DNA from 3 places in the Burkholderia theae genome. Region 2 is predicted to be linked to each of the others. Evidence: predicted binding sites of a transcription regulator. Region 2 holds the regulator's gene; each other region holds the start of a gene.
What was found. Region 2 encodes LexA, which represses DNA repair genes until DNA is damaged. Its sites were predicted from a motif close to ACTGTATNNNNATACAGT; they were not measured.
Positions count from the first base shown of each region.

Region 1: the regulator LexA is predicted to act here: its motif matches at 1,891-1,908, upstream of ACN22W_RS26095 (DUF2471 family protein).
Region 3: the regulator LexA is predicted to act here: its motif matches at 4,165-4,182, upstream of imuA (translesion DNA synthesis-associated protein ImuA).

Region 1 covers NZ_CP183462.1:1,913,155-1,918,995, forward strand. Annotated here, with positions in the region: gene ACN22W_RS26085 (NAD(P)H-dependent oxidoreductase) at 1-771, opposite strand, end outside; gene ACN22W_RS26090 (LysR family transcriptional regulator) at 858-1,751, shown strand; gene ACN22W_RS26095 (DUF2471 family protein) at 1,972-2,382, shown strand; gene ACN22W_RS26100 (FAD-dependent oxidoreductase) at 2,495-4,528, opposite strand; gene ACN22W_RS26105 (AraC family transcriptional regulator ligand-binding domain-containing protein) at 4,605-5,714, shown strand.
Region 2 covers NZ_CP183461.1:1,837,963-1,843,803, forward strand. Annotated here, with positions in the region: gene nodI (nodulation factor ABC transporter ATP-binding protein NodI) at 1-192, opposite strand, end outside; gene ACN22W_RS08660 (universal stress protein) at 530-1,027, shown strand; gene ACN22W_RS08665 (DUF2939 domain-containing protein) at 1,115-1,819, opposite strand; gene ACN22W_RS08670 (hypothetical protein) at 1,849-2,184, opposite strand; gene lexA (transcriptional repressor LexA) at 2,210-2,857, opposite strand; gene ACN22W_RS08680 (sulfate ABC transporter substrate-binding protein) at 3,122-4,159, shown strand; gene cysT (sulfate ABC transporter permease subunit CysT) at 4,281-5,174, shown strand; gene cysW (sulfate ABC transporter permease subunit CysW) at 5,171-5,841, shown strand, end outside.
Region 3 covers NZ_CP183461.1:3,337,178-3,343,018, reverse strand. Annotated here, with positions in the region: gene ACN22W_RS15750 (MetQ/NlpA family ABC transporter substrate-binding protein) at 1-502, shown strand, start outside; gene ACN22W_RS15745 (VF_A0006 family four-cysteine protein) at 613-921, opposite strand; gene ACN22W_RS15740 (ABC transporter substrate-binding protein) at 1,255-2,220, shown strand; gene ACN22W_RS15735 (ABC transporter permease) at 2,359-3,255, shown strand; gene ACN22W_RS15730 (ABC transporter ATP-binding protein) at 3,257-4,051, shown strand; gene imuA (translesion DNA synthesis-associated protein ImuA) at 4,196-4,903, shown strand; gene ACN22W_RS15720 (Y-family DNA polymerase) at 4,836-5,841, shown strand, end outside.

The DNA.
Region 1 (5,841 bases), on a different replicon from region 2:
GAGATGCGCCGCGAACCCCGCCTTCCCCGGCGCGATCTCGTCCTTCAGCGTCAGCGCCGGAATCTCGTAGTCGCCCGCGTTCTGCCGCCGGAACGGAATCGGCTGCGTGGTCCACAGATCGTCGAGACGCGTGCCAAGCGCCGCGCGCGTTTCCTCGAAGCGCGCTTCGTTCATCTTCCCCGTCCGGTAGATCACAAACGGCGGCAACACGTCGAAACCCGGGTAATACAGCATCCCGTGCTGGATCGGGAACAGCACGTCGTCGATCGGCCCGTTGATGCCGCGTGGGCTGTAGTGCGACTCCCACCCGCCTGCCGTGACGATCACCATCGCCCGCTTGCCGGCCAGCGACCCTTCGCCGTAGCGGTTGCCCCAGCGCGTGTCCGAATGCTCGCCGACACCATAGGCAAAGCCGTACGCATACACGCGCTCGACCCAGCCCTTCATGATCGCCGGCATCGAGAACCACCACAGCGGAAACTGCAGGATCACCGCGTCGGCCCACTTCAGCTTGTCCTGCTCGCGCGCGATGTCCTCGCGCTGCGTGCCGGTCGCGAACGCATGCTTCGAGTCGAGCGACGGATTGAAGCGCGCACCGGCCTCGCGATCGGTCACGTCGTTTGCGTCGAATGCCGCCTTCCAGTTCATTGCATACAGGTCGGTCACCTGCACCGTGTGGCCGGCCGCTTCGAGATGCGCGACAGCGAAGTCGCGCAGCGCGCCGTTCAGCGAACGCGGTTCGGGATGGGCATAAACGATCAGCACATTCATGTTCGTCACTCCGTTGATTGAATGACTGCAGGATGCGGCCGTCGAAGGTATATTTGAAATGAATTCCTGATATTCCAGGTATAACCATGAATAATCTCAGACGGCTCGATCTGAACCTGCTCGTCACGCTGGACGTGCTGCTCGCCGAACACAACGTCACGCGCGCGGCCGAGAAGCTGAACCTGTCGCAGCCGTCGGTCAGCGTGCAGTTGCAGAAACTGCGCGACCTGTTCGGCGATCCGCTGCTGTTGCCGGGGCCGCGCGGGATGCGGCCGACCGCGCGTGCGGAAGCGCTGCGCGAGCCGGTGCGGGACGCGCTGGAAGCCGTCGAACGCGCGGTGAGCCCCGCCACGCCGTTCGATCCCGCGACCGCGACGAACACGTGGCGCGTGGCCGCGACCGACTACGGCGAATCGACGATCGTGCTGCCGGCGCTGAACACGCTGCGGTCGGCCGCCCCCGGCACGCGGCTGGCCGTCGTCGAGCTCGTGCCGCCGCGCATCGAGCAGGACGCGGAGCGCAACGGCATCGACCTCGCATTCCATACGACCGAGGGTTCGCCGGCCGGCATGCGGCGCCTGCCGCTGTTCGCCGAGCGTTACGTGCTCATCGGCCGCAACGATCATCCGAAGCTGAAGCGGCGCCCCACGCTCGCGCAGTTCGGCACGTTCGAACACGTGATCGTGTCGCCCGACGGCGGCGGCTTCTTCGGCGTGACGGACGAAGCGCTCGCGAAAGTCGGCGCCACGCGGCGCGTCGTGCTGTCCGTGCCGCATTTCCTGTTCGTGATGTCGGCCGTTGCCAGCACCGATCTCGTCGCGATGCTGCCCGAGCGGCTGGTGCGCGACGTGCCCGCGCTGCGTGTGGTGGAAGCGCCGGTCGAGGTGCCCGGCTATGAAATGTCGATGCTGTGGCACGAACGCGTGCATCGCGATCCGGCGCATCGGTGGCTGCGGGAGACGATTGCGGCATCGGTATAAGCCAACGACGGCGGCCGGATTCTGCACGGCGGGGAACGGCGTGCCGGACGGCGCGCGATTGCCGGTTTCGGTCGCCTTCGCCGGGGCCGCCCGGCTCTGCTGCAAGATTCTTCATTCGGGACTTGAAACCGCCTCGAACACTGTATATATTTACAGTGCTTTTGCACCATTTGACCCGAATTCCGTCACCCATCGACGGACGGATTTTTGTGAGGCGACCATGTTCCAGTCATCCGCATTCGATCCCGAGCAACCCGGTTTCAACCCGATCCACTTCGAGCGCGCCGCGCGGCAGGCGGTCGTCGATCTTCAACGCGTCGTCGGCGCCCCCGCGCAGCGGGCGCTCGGCCTGAAGCGGCGCAGCCATCCGGCCGCGGTCCGCACGATGAGCTGGCAGGCGCTGTTGAATGTCGAAGAGCTTGCGTTCTCGAACCCCGGTTTCCTGAACCGCAACGATCCGACCGTCGTTGATGCATTCATCCGGCTGCGCGACAGCCGAATGGTCGCGGCGGACATCGAGGAAGCCGTCGACTGGAAGCGCGACGACGACGATCTGCCTGCCGTCTATCTGATCGTCAAGGCGATGCTCGAAGCGGAAGAGACAGAGGCACAGCGCGTCGAGATGGAATGACCGCGGCGGGCGGCGCGGCCTTCCGGTCAGGCCGCGCCGGCGCAAGCGCCGAATCCTGGGACAGCGCATGCCATCGCGGCTACGCGCCGCGCGCCATCGAGCAATCGTGCTATCAGAGCCGCGCGGCGAGCCGCGAACCCTGATCGATCGCGCGCTTCGCATCGAGTTCGGCGGCCAGTTCCGCGCCGCCGATCAGGTGCACCGAGCGCCCGGCCGCCTGCAGCGGCGCGAGCAGCGCGCGCTGCGGCTCCTGCCCCGTGCAGAGCACGATCGTATCGGCTTCGATCAGTTCATGATCGGTGCGCTGCTCGCCGTACGACACGTGCAGTCCGCGCGCATCGATCCGCTCGTAGTTCACGCCGCCGATCATCTTTACCTGCTTCATCTTCAGCGTCGCGCGGTGGATCCAGCCGGTCGTCTTGCCAAGCCCCTTGCCGAGCGGCGCGGCCTTGCGCTGCAGCAGCGTCACTTCACGTGCGGGCGCCGCAACCTGCGCACGCGTCACGCCGCCGCGCGTCGCGGCCGGGTCGGTCACGCCCCACTCGGCCTTCCATTCTTCCAGGTCGAGCGCCGGCGACTCGCCATCCTGCACCAGATACTCGGCGACATCGAAGCCGATCCCGCCCGCACCGACCACCGCGACCCGCCGGCCGACCGGTTGCTTACCCGCGAGCACGTCGATATAGCTGAGCACGTTCGGCCCGTCCTGCCCGGGGATCTTCGGGTCGCGCGGCGCCACGCCGGTCGCGAGCACGATCTCGTCGTAGCCGCCCGCGATCAGGTCGCTCGCGTCGACGCGGCGGTTCAGGTGCAGGTTCACGCCGGTCAGCTCGACCTGGCGGCCGAAGTAGCGCAACGCTTCATGAAACTCTTCTTTGCCCGGCACCTGCTTCGCCATGTTGAACTGGCCGCCGATCTCGGCTGCGCCGTCGAACAGGTCGACCTGATGGCCGCGCTGCGCGAGCACGGTCGAACACGCGAGCCCGGCCGGCCCCGCGCCGACCACCGCGATGCGCTTCGGCTGCTGCGCGGGCGCATAGTTCAGTTCCGTCTCGTGGCACGCGCGCGGATTCAACAGGCACGACGCGATCTTGTTCTTGAACGCATGATCGAGACACGCCTGATTGCAGCCGATGCAGGTGTTGATCTCGTCGGCGCGGCCCTGCGCGGCCTTGACGACGAACTCGGCATCCGCGAGCAGCGGGCGCGCCATCGACACCATGTCCGCGCAGCCGTCCGCGAGAATCTGCTCGGCCACCTCGGGCCGGTTGATCCGGTTGGTCGTCACGAGCGGAATGCCGACCTCGCCCTTCATCTTTTTCGTGACCCAGGCGAACGCGCCGCGCGGCACCGACGTCGCGATCGTCGGCACGCGTGCCTCGTGCCAGCCGATCCCCGTGTTGATGATGGTCGCGCCCGCGCGCTCGACGGCCTTCGCGAGCTGCACGGTCTCGTTCCAGTCGCTGCCGTCCGGAATCAGGTCGAGCATCGACAGCCGGTAGATCAGGATGAAATCGCGGCCGACCGCTTCGCGCGTGCGCTCGATGATCTCGATCGGCAGCCGGATGCGGTTCTCGTACGACCCGCCCCACTGGTCGGTGCGCTTGTTCGTATGCATCGAGATGAACTGGTTGATCAGGTAACCCTCGGAGCCCATGATCTCGACGCCGTCGTAGCCGGCTTCGCGCGCGAGCTGCGCGCAGCGGACGAACGCGCGAATCTGCCGCTCGACACCGCGCGCGCTCAGTTCGTGCGGCGCGAACGGCGAGATCGGCGACTTGATCTTCGACGGCGCGACCGCGAACGGGTGATAACCGTAACGGCCCGTATGCAGGATCTGCAGCGCGATCTTGCCGTCGTCGGCATGCACGGCATCGGTGATCACGCGATGCCGCCGCGCGGCGCCCGACGTCATCAGCGTGCCGCCGAACGGCTTGGTCCAGCCGGCCACGTTCGGCGCGAAGCCGCCCGTCACGATCAGGCCAACGCCGCCGCGCGCGCGTTCGGCGAAATATTCGGCGAGCCGCGGCAGCGTCTTGCGGCTGTCCTCGAGGCCCGTGTGCATCGAGCCCATCAGCACGCGGTTCTTCAGCGTCGTGAAGCCGAGATCGAGCGGCGCGAGCAGGTGGGGAAAGGTTGTCGTCATGATGATCGTGCCTGATAAGCGATGCCTGCCATCGTAGGCGCGCGCCGCCTTGAACGTGAGGGGGCAAACAGCCATAATGCTTGTCATTTCCGGCCAAAACGACATGACCTCCCCCCTCGCCAAGGACCGCCTCGGGCTGCGCCGGCCGACGATTCCGGTCGCCTACACGCGCCTGCTGCTGCAGGCGCTGGCCGCGCGCGGCGTCGACCTGGCCGCGGTGCGCGCCGGCACGGGCCTGCGCGACGCGGTGCTGGCCGAACCGGACGCGCGCGTCGCGCCTTCGCAATGGGGGCGGCTCGTGCTGAACGCGATCGAGATCGGCGGCGATCCGGGCATCGGGCTCGCGTTCGGGCTGTTGCTGAAGCCGACCGTGCACGGCTTTCTCGGCTACGCGACGCTGACCGCGCGGGACATCCGCGAAGCGCTGTCGGTCACGCAACGCTACTTCCGGATGCGCAACCGTCAATATCGCCTGACCTACGCGGAGGACGAACGCGGCGCGACGCTCGAACTGCACGGCGTGCAGGCCAGCCCCGTGCTGCAGCATCACGTGATGTTCGAATTCGTGCTGACGGGGCTCGCGCAGAACATCTCGCAATGGGCCGGGCGCGCGTCGCCGCCGATCGCGCTGCGGTTCGTGTGGCCGGAGCCCGCGTATTTCGCGCGCTATCGCGACCAGTTGCCGCTGGTCGAATTCGGCTGCGCGGCGAACGCGCTGTGGATCGCGCGGGAGGTGCTCGACTGGCCGCTGCCGCTCGCCGATGAAGTCGCGCACCGACAGGCGCTCGTGCAGGTCGAGCGCGAATATGCGCAGGTGCGCCAGGAGGAAGGCGATCTGGTCGAGCGCGTGCGCGCGGAGCTGGCGCGCCGGGCCGGCGATTACCCCGGGCCGGAAACGCTCGCCGACGCGCTGCTCGTCTCGACGCGCACGCTGCGGCGGCGGCTGGAGGAAGCCGGTTCGAGCTACCGGCAATTGCTCGACGAAGCGCGGTTTCGCGACGCGAAGCAGCTGCTCGCCGCGTCGGATCTCGACCTGAAGACGATCGCCGAGCGGCTGCAATTCACCGACCCGGCGAATTTCACGCGCGCGTTCCGGCGCTGGGCCGGGCAGACGCCGAGCGCGTATCGGGAAGCGGCGGCGGGCGTGACTGTGTCGACGTCGACCCAAGCACCGGTGAGCGAATAACGCTGGAACATCTGCGGCCCGGTGCGGCGGCCCGGGAGCGTCAGCATCACACGCCGGGCAACCCGTCGCCCCGCAATACCGGACGATCCGCCGAAAGCGTTGGCGTATGATGGGCGCCACATCAAAA
Region 2 (5,841 bases):
CAGCGAAATGGTGCCGGCATCGGGATGCGCGAGGCCGAGCAGCATCTTCAGCGTCGTGGTCTTGCCGGCGCCGTTCGGCCCGAGCAGGCCGTAGCATTCGCCGGCTTGCACGTTGAAGGACAGACCGTTGACGACGAGCTTGTCGCCATAGCGCTTCTCTACGTTCCGTAAATCGATCGGTGCGACGGACATGGGCATGTTGTCATTGTGAGCGGGCGCACGGGCGTTCCGCTGTCGGCTGCGTGGCCGGTTTGCGAACGGATCGGGCGAATGCGTGTCACATGGGCATGACCGAAGCGCACGAGGCCGACGCCTGATGGCCCGCCGGAGTACGAACGGGCCATTCTAGTGCATCGACTGCGTCTCTTCAGGGCATGCCTGCACGGTGCGATGCATGCGCGCACCGATCGTGCACTGCATCATCGCGCACGCGCCGAGCGGGGCGAATCAGCGTTTTCCATCCCTTGCGTCCTGAATTGCGGCGCACCATGATGAATGCGTAGGCTCGTTGTCGCGATAGGGAGGTTTCATGGCTAGCTACAACAAGATTTTGCTGTGTTACGACGGCTCGCTCGAAGGGCGCAAGGCACTGCGTTGCGGTGCCAATCTCGCAATGGACCTGAAGGCCGAGACGCATTTGCTGTCGGTCGTCGACATGCGTTCGAGCATTGCACAAAGCGCGGGTTTGCTGACCGACGTCGCGTGTGGCCGATTCGAGGAAACCGCGCGTGAAATCCTGCAGGAAGGCGTGAACTGGCTACGCGAGCGCGGCGTACAGGCCGAAGGCCATTTCGCGTTCGGCTATCCGATCGACGAAATCGCGAATCTCGCGACGGAACTGAAGGTTGACCTCGTCGTCGTCGGCCACCGGTGCCGTAGCGGGTTGTCGAGATGGTGGATGGGGTCGGGGAATACGCAACTGCTCGACCGTGTGAACTGCAGCATTCTGGTTGCGTGCTCGTCCGCGCAAGAGCAGAAGGCCGAAATCGCGCGCGAGCGTGAAGCGGCTACGGCGAGCGGCAAATGATCTGATGACTTGACGACGGCCTGACCGGCGATTCGCGCCGGTCAGGCGCCGCGCCACATCAGCGGCGCGGGCGTCGACCGCGGCCGGCTACGCATGCAGGTCGATCGCGGACAGCTTCCACGAGAACAGGCCGAAGCGGTGGAATATCGCCGCATAGCGGGTGCCGTCGGCGCTTCGCTGATAGGTCACGACGAATTCGTCGACATTCCGGTAGCCGGCACTGGTTTGCTGCTGGTGCGGTGGATGCGTTGCATCGCCCGCGCTGGCCGGTGCGGCAGGGGCCGGTGCCGGCGATGACGCGGCCGTGGCGACCGCGTTGCTGCCCGGAACGGCTGCGCTTGCCGGAGCCGGATTGGCCGGCGGTGCGGCCGGTGCATTGCCTTGCGGCAGATTCGACCATTCGGGCGGACGCTCGCCTGGATTGCCGCGCGGCGGCAAGCCGCTCATCAGCGCGGCCACGCCCTCCGGGGTTGCGTATGCATCGACCAGCGGGCCGATCAGCGCGGACCCGATCAGCGCACCGATCACCGCGAACGGATTGTTCTTCTTCACCGCGTCGATCCGGCGCATCAACTCTTCCGTGACCTGCTGCTTCAGACTGATGCGCAGCGACGGAAAATCGACATATTCACTGATGGCTTGCGCATCGCGCGCATCGATCGCCGATTTCAGGCGGCCGAGCGCGACGTATGGCGACGCATATGCATAACCGATCGCCGCAATGACGGCGACGGCCAGCACGGCGATCAGCAGGGGCTTGAGCCGCCATGCGCGGCCCGAAGATCCAGTCACGTTGCCTCCGGTGCGGGAATGTTCCGCAATCAGAGACCGCCTGGCGTGGCCGATCGTTCCTCGGCGATGCAGCGATCGATCATCCGGCACACGGCATCGATCGTGCCGACCATGATCAGGCGCGAACGGCCGTGATAGACGCGCACCGGCGCGCGGCGCGCAGGTTCCGCGTGATTCAGACCGGCGTTCAGCGATACCCGCGCGAAGGCGGGAAGCGCTGACGGCAGCAGCGACGCCTGCCGTTCGACTGCGACTTCTTCTTCCACAGGCGCCGCCGCGGACAGCGGTGCGCAGGGCGTGCGGCCGCGCAGATGACGCAGGCGACCGAATTGACGGAAAGGCAGCAGGCGGGCAAGGCGTTCCATGATGTTCTCCTAACGAGACGGAATGTCAGAGTTCGCCGGATCGGATCAGCCCGACGGCGATGCCTTCCAGCGCGAATTCCGCGCTGCCGGCCTTGACGAAGATGTTTTCGTAATCGGGGTTCTCCGCGATCAGCTCGAGACCGCCCGGCCGGCGCATCAGGCGCTTGACCGTGACGTCGTCGCCGAGACGCGCGACGATGATCTGGCCGTCCTTCGCTTCGGTGCGCTTCTGCACGGCGAGCAGGTCGCCGTCGAGAATGCCGGCGTCGCGCATCGACAGGCCGCGCACCTTCAGCAGGTAGTCGGGCTTGCTGGAGAACAGCGCGGGATCACACGCGTAATGCTGCGAGATGTGCTCCTGCGCGAGGATCGGGCTACCGGCCGCGACGCGGCCGACGAGCGGCAGCGACAGCTGCATCAGGCCGGCATGCGGCAGCGTGAACTGGTGCGGGGAATCTTCGAGGCCGAGCAGGCGGATGCCGCGCGACGCGCCGGCGGCCAACTCGATCACACCCTTGCGCGCCAGTGCGCGCAGGTGCTCCTCGGCCGCATTCGGCGAGCTGAAGCCCAGTTCGGCCGCGATCTCGGCGCGGGTGGGCGGGAATCCGGAGCGTTCGATCGCGCGACGGATCAAGTCGAACACTTGCTGCTGACGGGCGGTGAGTTTGGTCATGGCTCAACTGTATGGATAGACAGTGAGCTGTATTTTTATACAGTACTTCGCGAAATTCAAGTGTTACGTGAGGTTCGACGCGATCGCGCCGGTTCCGACGCGATTCCGCGACGTCCGGACGCCGGTTTATCCGCCGCAACCGTCCATCCCGTCTGCGTTAGCACTTTTGAGTATTAAAAAATGAAGAACGATTATTTTTAATCATGTAACCCGTTCGTTAGACTGGCCCGACATCGCAATACCGACAACACTGGAGAACCAAGGATGGCGAAGCGCAATACGGGGCTGGTGGGCGGGGTGGGCCGCCTGATCGCAACACTCGCGCTGGGCGCGGCGGCGGCGCTGGGCGTCGCGACGCATGCGCAGGCCGATACGACCTTCCTGAACGTGTCGTACGACCCGACGCGCGAGCTGTATCAGGACTTCAACCAGGCGTTCGGCAAGGAGTGGAAGGCGAAGACGGGCGAGACCGTCAACTTCAAGCAGTCGCACGGCGGCTCGGGCGCGCAGGCTCGATCGGTGCTCGACGGCCTGCAGGCCGACGTGGTCACGCTGGCGCTCGCTTACGACATCGACGCGCTCGCGAACAAGGGGCTTGTCAACAAGGACTGGCAGAAGCGCCTGCCCGACAACGCTTCGCCGTACACGTCGACGATCGTATTCCTCGTGCGCAAGGGCAATCCGAAGGGGATCAAGGATTGGGACGACCTGACCAAGCCGGGCATCTCGATCGTCACGCCGAACCCGAAGACGTCGGGCGGCGCGCGCTGGAACTACCTGGCCGCGTGGGCATACGCGCTGCACAAGCCGGGCGGCAACGAGCAGACGGCGAAGGAATTCGTCACGAAGCTCTACAAGAATGCGGGTGTGCTCGATTCGGGCGCGCGAGGCGCGACGACGAGCTTCGTGCAGCGCGGGATCGGCGACGTGCTGATCGCATGGGAAAACGAGGCATTCCTGTCGGTCAAGGAGTTCGGCACCGACAAGTTCGAGATCGTCGTGCCGTCGGTGAGCATCCTGGCCGAGCCGCCCGTCGCGGTGGTCGACAAGGTGGTCGACAAGAAGGGCACGCGCAAGCTGGCCGACGCGTACCTGAATTTCCTGTACAGCCCGCAGGGCCAGGAGATCGCGGCGCGCAACTACTACCGGCCGCGTTCGAAGAACGTGCCGGCCGAACTGACGAAGCAGTTCCCGAAGCTGAAGCTGTACACGGTCGACGACACGTTCGGCGGCTGGACGAATGCGCAGAAGACGCATTTCGCGGACGGCGGCGTGTTCGATTCGATCTACAAGCCGCAGTAACGCCATAACCACAGCGGTGCGCCACGCAGTGCGCCGCATCCCCGACGGGCCGCCGGCGCGATTCACCGCGCCGGCGTTTGCGTCGGACCCATGAGCAGCAACGACCCAGCAAGAGCATCCGATGACGACGTACACCTTTCGCAAGCCGAGCGCGCTGCCCGGTTTCGGCGTGACGCTAGGCATCACGGTGGCCTATTTGAGCCTCGTGGTGCTGATTCCGCTCGCCGCCACGTTCCTGAAGACCGCGACGCTGTCGTGGGACCAGTTCGTCACCGCCGTCACGTCGCCGCGCGTGCTCGCATCGTACCGGCTGACGTTCTCGGCCGCGCTCGGCGGCGCGCTGATCAACGCCGTGTTCGGCTTCCTCGTCGCGTGGGTGCTCGTGCGCTACACGTTCCCGTTCAAGCGGATCGTCGATGCGATCGTCGACCTGCCGTTCGCGCTGCCGACCTCGGTCGCCGGCATTTCGCTTGCGGCCGTCTATGCGACCAACGGCTGGGTCGGCCAGTATCTCGCGCCGCTCGGCATCAAGATCGCGTTCACGCCGGCCGGCGTGCTGGTCGCGCTGACCTTCATCGGGCTGCCATTCGTCGTGCGCACCGTGCAGCCGGTACTCGAGGATTTCGAGCGCGAGCAGGAAGAGGCCGCCGCGTGCCTCGGCGCGTCGCGCTGGCTGACGTTCCGCCGCGTCGTGCTGCCGGCCGTGCTGCCGGCGCTGCTCACCGGTTTCGCGCTGGCGTTCGCGCGTGCGCTCGGCGAATACGGCTCGGTGATCTTCATCGCCGGCAACGTGCCGATGAAATCCGAGATCACGTCGCTGCTCATCATCACGAAGCTCGAACAGTACGACTACGCGGGCGCGACCGCGCTCGCGGTTGTGATGCTGGTCGTGTCGTTCCTGATGCTGCTGCTGATCAACACGCTGCAATGGTATTTGCAGCGCCGCACGAGCAAGGGCGCGAGCGGCCCCGCACCCGCGACCGTCGTCGCAACCGCGGCAGGAGGCCAGCAATGAACCAGGAGGCCACCGTCGTGCTGAAAACCCCGTCGTCGGCCGCGCGCGGGCGCGCCGCGAAGCGGCTCGACCCCGTCAGCGAGTCGCGCGTCGTGCGCTGGCTGCTCACGGGCATCGCGTTGGCGTTCCTCGCGTTCTTCCTCGTCGTGCCGCTCGCCGCGGTGTTCGTCGAGGCGCTGAGAAAGGGTGTCGGCTTCTACCTCGAATCGCTGGCCGATCCCGATGCCTGGGCGGCGATCAAGCTGACGCTGACCGTCGCCGCGATCGCCGTGCCGCTGAACCTCGTGTTCGGCGTGTGCGCATCGTGGGCGATCGCGAAGTTCGAATTCCGCGGCAAGGCGTTGCTGACGACGCTGATCGACCTGCCGTTCTCCGTGTCGCCGGTGATCTCGGGCCTGGTCTACGTGCTGCTGTTCGGCGCGCAGGGCTGGATCGGGCCGTGGCTGCAGGACCACGACGTGCAGATCATCTTCGCGGTGCCGGGCATCGTGCTCGCGACGATCTTCGTCACGTTCCCGTTCGTCGCGCGAGAGCTGATTCCGCTGATGCAGGCGCAGGGCACCGACGAGGAAGAGGCCGCGCGCGTGCTTGGCGCGTCGGGCTGGCAGATCTTCCGCCGCGTGACGCTGCCGAACGTGCGGTGGGGCCTGCTGTACGGCGTGATCCT
Region 3 (5,841 bases), 1.5 Mb from region 2:
GGGCCTGACCTACATCTCGCCGATCGGCGTGTACTCGAAGAAGTTCAAGGCGCTGAAGGACCTGCCGCAAGGCGCGAAGCTCGCGGTGCCGAACGATCCGTCGAACGAGAACCGCGCGCTGCTGCTGCTGCAGACGCAAGGCGTGATCAAGCTGAAGGCGGGCGCCGGCACGGGCGGCAACAACGCGACGGTGCTCGACATCGCCGAGAACCCGAAGAAGCTGAAGATATCCGAGCTCGACGCCGCGCAACTGCCGCGCGTGCTGTCGGACGTCGACGCGGCCGTGATCAACACGAACTACGCGCTCGCCGCGAACCTGCAGCCGACCAAGGACGCGATCGCGCTCGAGGCGCTGACGAGCCCGTATGCGAACCTGATCGCCGTGCGCGCGAAGGACAAGGACCAGCCGTGGGTGAAGAAGCTGGTCAAGGCATACCAGTCGCCGGAAGTGAAGGAATTCATCAAGAAGCAGTTCAAGGGCTCGATGGTCGCGTCGTTCTGAACGCCGCACACCGGTCGGACCGCTGAACGAAAAGGGCCTGCATCGCGCAGGCCCTTTTTCGTTGGCGCAGCCGATCGACGGCCGCGCGGCGCCAGGCGTTCAGCGCTCGCTCACATCTCGCCGCGCCGCGAGCAGATCGACATGATCTGCTGGATCGCGTAGTTGTCGCGCACGCCCGGCAGCGACTGCACGACGCACTCGTGATAGCGCCGCTCGCGCGGCAGCAGCATCGCGTTGTTGCGGTACAGCGCGTCGCAGGAGCGCTGGATCAACTGGGCCGCCGCGCCGTTGCGGCTTTCGCGCAGCGCGTTGAGCATGCAGTCGTCGTATTGCTCGCTGCCGTCGGTCAGCGCGAACGCCGCGCCCGGCAGTGCCAGCGCGACGGCCGCGAATGCGATTGCACGGATCCCCCGTTTCATCTGTCCTCCGATGGAGTGGAATGGGTCGGCCGACAGCATAACGTAAAGCCGCAAGCGCGGCTGACGCGTTGCGCGGACACCGGCGGAAGCCGCCGCCGGACGGGCTTCTCGCGGGGGCGCGGGGCTTCCGCGGGCGGTGCGATCCGGTGCGCCGGGCGAAAGCGCGGAGTCAGGCGGTGGTCTGCGGAAATGGTATCCTCGTGCGTTCGCCGCCGCACGCCTTCCCGGGGCGCGAGCGGGCCGGCCGCCGCTGCGTTTCACGCGCGGCGCGCCCGCATGACGGCGGCGGGAATCCATCATCCAGAACCGACACAATACGGGGGAGACTCACCCATGAAGCGATTCAAGACTTTCGCGATCCGTTCGATCACGGCCGGCGTGGCCGCACTCGCGCTGGCGGGCGCCGCGCATGCGCAGACCGTCAAGGTCCTGTCGATCGTCGATCATCCGGCGCTCGATGCGATCCGCGACGGCGTGCGCGCCGAGCTGAAGGCGGAAGGCTTCGGCGACGACAAGCTCAAGTGGGAATACCAGAGCGCGCAGGGCAACACGGGCACGGCCGCGCAGATCGCGCGCAAGTTCGTCGGCGACCAGCCCGACGTGATCGTCGCGATCGCGACGCCGGCCGCGCAGTCGGTCGTCGCGGCGACCAAGAGCGTGCCCGTCGTCTATTCGGGCGTCACCGATCCGGTCGCCGCGCAGCTCGTGAAGGGCTGGGGCCCGTCGGGCACCAACGTGACGGGCGTGTCCGACAAGCTGCCGCTCGATCGCCAGGTCGCGCTGATCAAGCGCGTCGTGCCGAATGCGAAGACGGTCGGCATGGTCTATAACCCGGGCGAGGCGAATTCGGTCGTCGTCGTTCAAGCGCTCAAGGAGCTCCTCGCGAAGCAGGGGATGACGCTCAAGGAAGCGGCCGCGCCGCGCACCGTCGACATCGGGCCGGCCGCGAAGAGCCTGATCGGCAAGGTCGACGTGATCTACACGAACACCGACAACAACGTCGTGTCCGCGTACGAAGCGCTCGTGAAGGTCGCGAACGAAGCGAAGATCCCGCTCGTCGCCGGCGATACCGACAGCGTGAAGCGTGGCGGCATCGCCGCGCTCGGCATCAACTACGGCGACCTCGGTCGCCAGACGGGCAAGGTCGTCGCGCGCATCCTGAAGGGCCAGAAGCCGGGCGCGATCGCGTCGGAGACGAGCAGCAACCTCGAGCTGTTCGTCAACACGGGCGCGGCCGCGAAGCAGGGCGTGACGCTGTCGTCGGATCTCGTGAAGGAAGCGAAGACGGTCATCAAGTAAGCCGCGGCCCGACCGCCGCGCTGGCAGGCCCGATCCGGGCCTGAACGATACCGCCGGACGGGCGGCTCCCACCCGGGGCCGCCCGTCCGCTTCGCCCGGCCGTACACGTCCGGCCGGGAAGCAACAGGATTCCCCATCATGTCTCTGTTCTCGTTACTGGGCGCCCTGGAGATCGGCCTGATCTTCAGTCTCGTCGCCCTCGGGGTGCTGATCTCGTTTCGCATCCTCAACTTCCCCGACCTTACCGTCGACGGCAGCTTTCCGCTCGGCGGCGCCGTTGCCGCGACGCTGATCTCGGCCGGCTACGACCCGTTCTCCGCGACAGTGTTCGCGATCGTCGCGGGCGCGGTGGCCGGCTTCATCACCGGCTGGCTCAACGTGCGCCTGAAGATCATGGATCTGCTCGCCAGCATCCTGATGATGATCGCGCTCTATTCGGTGAACCTGCGGATCATGGGTCGGCCGAACGTGCCGCTCATCACCGAGCCGACGCTCTTCACCGTGCTGCAGCCCGACTGGATGCCCGACTACGTGCTGCGCCCGGCGCTACTCGCGATCGTCGTCGTGGTCGCGAAGCTCGGCCTCGACTGGTTCTTCTCGTCGCAGCTCGGCCTCGCGATGCGCGCGACCGGCGCGAATCCGCGGATGGCGCGTGCGCAAGGCATCGCGACGGGCCGCGCGACGCTCGCCGGGATGGCGCTGTCGAACGCGCTCGTCGCGCTCGCCGGCGCGCTGTTCGCGCAGACGCAGGGCGGCGCGGACATCTCGATGGGGATCGGCACGATCGTGATCGGGCTGGCCGCCGTGATCATCGGCGAGACGCTGCTGCCCGCGCGCCGGCTCGTGCTGACGACGCTCGCGGTCGTGCTCGGCGCGATCGTCTACCGCTTCTTCATCGCGCTCGCGCTGAACAGCGAATTCATCGGCCTGAAGGCGCAGGATCTGAACCTCGTGACGGCCGCGCTCGTCACGATCGCGCTGGTGCTGCCGGCGACGCGCAAGAAGCTGTTCGCGCGCAAGAACGGAGGGGCATGACATGCTGTCCGCACAAGACCTGAAACTCACGTTCAATCCCGGCACGCCGATCGAGACGCGCGCGCTGCGCGGGCTGTCGCTCGAGATCCCCGACGGCCAGTTCGTCGCGGTGATCGGCTCGAACGGCGCCGGCAAGTCGACCTTCCTCAATGCGGTCAGCGGCGACCAGCGCGTCGATTCGGGGCGCATCTCGATCGACGGCACGGACGTCACGCGCCAGGCCGCGTGGGACCGCGCGCACCTCGTCGCGCGCGTGTTCCAGGATCCGATGGCCGGCACCTGCGAGGCGCTGACGATCGAGGAGAACATGGCGCTCGCGACGGCGCGCGGCGTGCGGCGCGGCTTCCGGGCCGCGCTCGACCGGCCGTCGCGCGAGCTGTTCCGCGACAAGCTGCGGCTGCTGAATCTCGGCCTCGAGAACCGGCTGACCGACCGGATCGGGCTGCTGTCGGGCGGCCAGCGGCAGGCCGTGAGCCTGCTGATGGCGTCGCTGCGGCCGTCGCGGATCCTGCTGCTCGACGAGCACACGGCCGCGCTCGACCCGAAGACGGCCGCGTTCGTGCTGGAGCTGACCGCGCGCATCGTCGCCGAGAGCAAGCTGACCACGATGATGGTCACACACAGCATGCGGCAGGCGCTCGACTATGGCGACCGCACGGTGATGCTGCACCAGGGGCAGGTCGTGCTCGACGTGTCGGGCGACGCGCGCAAGGGGCTCGACGTGCCGGACCTGCTGCAGATGTTCGAGAAGGTGCGTCACGAGCAGCTCGACGACGACGCGTTGTTGCTGAGCTGACCGGCGGGCCGGCGCGCCGTAACATGGCGCGCGCGCCGGCTTCCCTCCCTGTTTTCCTCTGACGAAACACCGGTTTCGCACCGGTGCTGTGCGGCGTGAGCGCATTGCCATATACTGTATATCCATACAGTTGTGGGTGGCGTCATGCTCGCATCCTCCATTTCTCCCGAATCCCTTCATCCGTCGCTCTGGCGCGGCTCGCAGCTCGCGCGCGGCGGCCCGCGCACGATCGATACCGGCTTCGCGCCGCTGACCGCCGAACTGCCGGGCGGCGGCTGGCCGGTCGGCGGGCTCGTCGAACTGCTGGCCGCGCAGCCGGGTTGTGGCGAGATGCGGCTGCTCGCGCCCGCGCTCGCCCGCACCGTCAGCGCCCGGCGTCCGCTCGCGCTCGTCGCGCCGCCGCAATCGCCGCATGCGACCGCGCTCGCCAGTCTCGGCGTGCCGGCCGACGCGCTGCTGTGGCTGCGCGCCGGCAGCCGCACGGATGCATTGTGGGCCGCCGAGCAGGCGCTCAAGACCGGCTGCTGCGGCGCGCTGCTGCTCTGGCAGGACGCGCGGCCCGATGCGCTGCGGCGCCTGCATCTCGCGGCCGCGCGCACGGGCGACACGCTGTTCGTGATGCTGCGCCCGCTGTCGGCCGCGCGGCAGCCGTCGCCGGCCGTGCTGCGCGTCGTGCTGTATCCCGTGCCGGGCGGCGTCTCGCTCGACATCGTCAAGCGTCGCGGTCCCGCACGCAGCGAGCCGCTCGCGCTCGACCTGCCGTCGCCCATCGTGGAGAGTCGTTATGCGCGTCTTGCTCGGCATCCATCTGCCGCGCCTGCCGCTCGACGTGTGCGCCCCGCAGCCGTCTGACGCGGAGGCCGGCGGCGCCGGCTGCGCGGTGCTCGAGCAGGGCGTCGTGCTGATCGCCGATGCGCTCGCGCAGCGGCACGGCGTGCGCGCGGGCATGAAGCGCGGCGGCGTGCTGACGCTCGCGCCCGAGACGCAGCTCGTCGAACGCGATCCCGCGCGCGAGGCCGATGCGCTGCGCGCGGTCGCGCTCGCGTTGCTGCGCTTCTCGCCGTGCGTCGCGCTCGACGACGAAGCCACGCTGATCGTCGACGTCGGCCCGAGCCTGCGCCTGTTCGGCGGCCTGCCGTCGCTGTGCCGCCAGGTGCGCGCGACGCTCGCGGCGCTCGGCTACGCGGCGCGCCTGTCCGCCGCACCGACCGGGCGCGGTGCGTGGCTGCTCGCGCGCACGTCGTCCCGTGCGCGCATCCGGCGCCGCGTCGCCGCTCAGGCCTCGCTCGTCCGCTCGCTCGACGGGCTGCCCTGTGTGCTGTTGCCCGATGCGCGTCCGTATGCGGGCTGGTTCGACGGTCTCGGGTGCCGCACGCTCGCCGATCTGCGCGGGCTGCCGCGCGCGGGGCTGCAGCGCCGCTGCGGGCCCGCGCTGCTGGCCGCGCTCGACCGCGCATACGGCGAGGCGGTCGAGCCGCTTGCATGGATGGCGGTGCCGCCCGTGTTCGACGTGCGGCTCGAATTGCCGGAGCGGGTCGAATACGCGGAAGCCGTGCTGTTCGCCGCGCGGCGGCTCGTCGTGCAGCTCTGCGGCTGGCTGGCCGCGCGGCAACTGTCGCTGGCCGCGATGACGTTCGATCTCGAGCACGAGCGCGGCCGCCAGGCCGTGCCGCCGACGCCGCTCGAACTCGCGTTCGCCGCGCCCGTGCGCGACGAGGTGCACTTCATGCGGCTGCTCGGCGAGCGGCTCGCGCGCGTCGAGTTGCCGGCCGCGGTGATCGCGGTGCGTC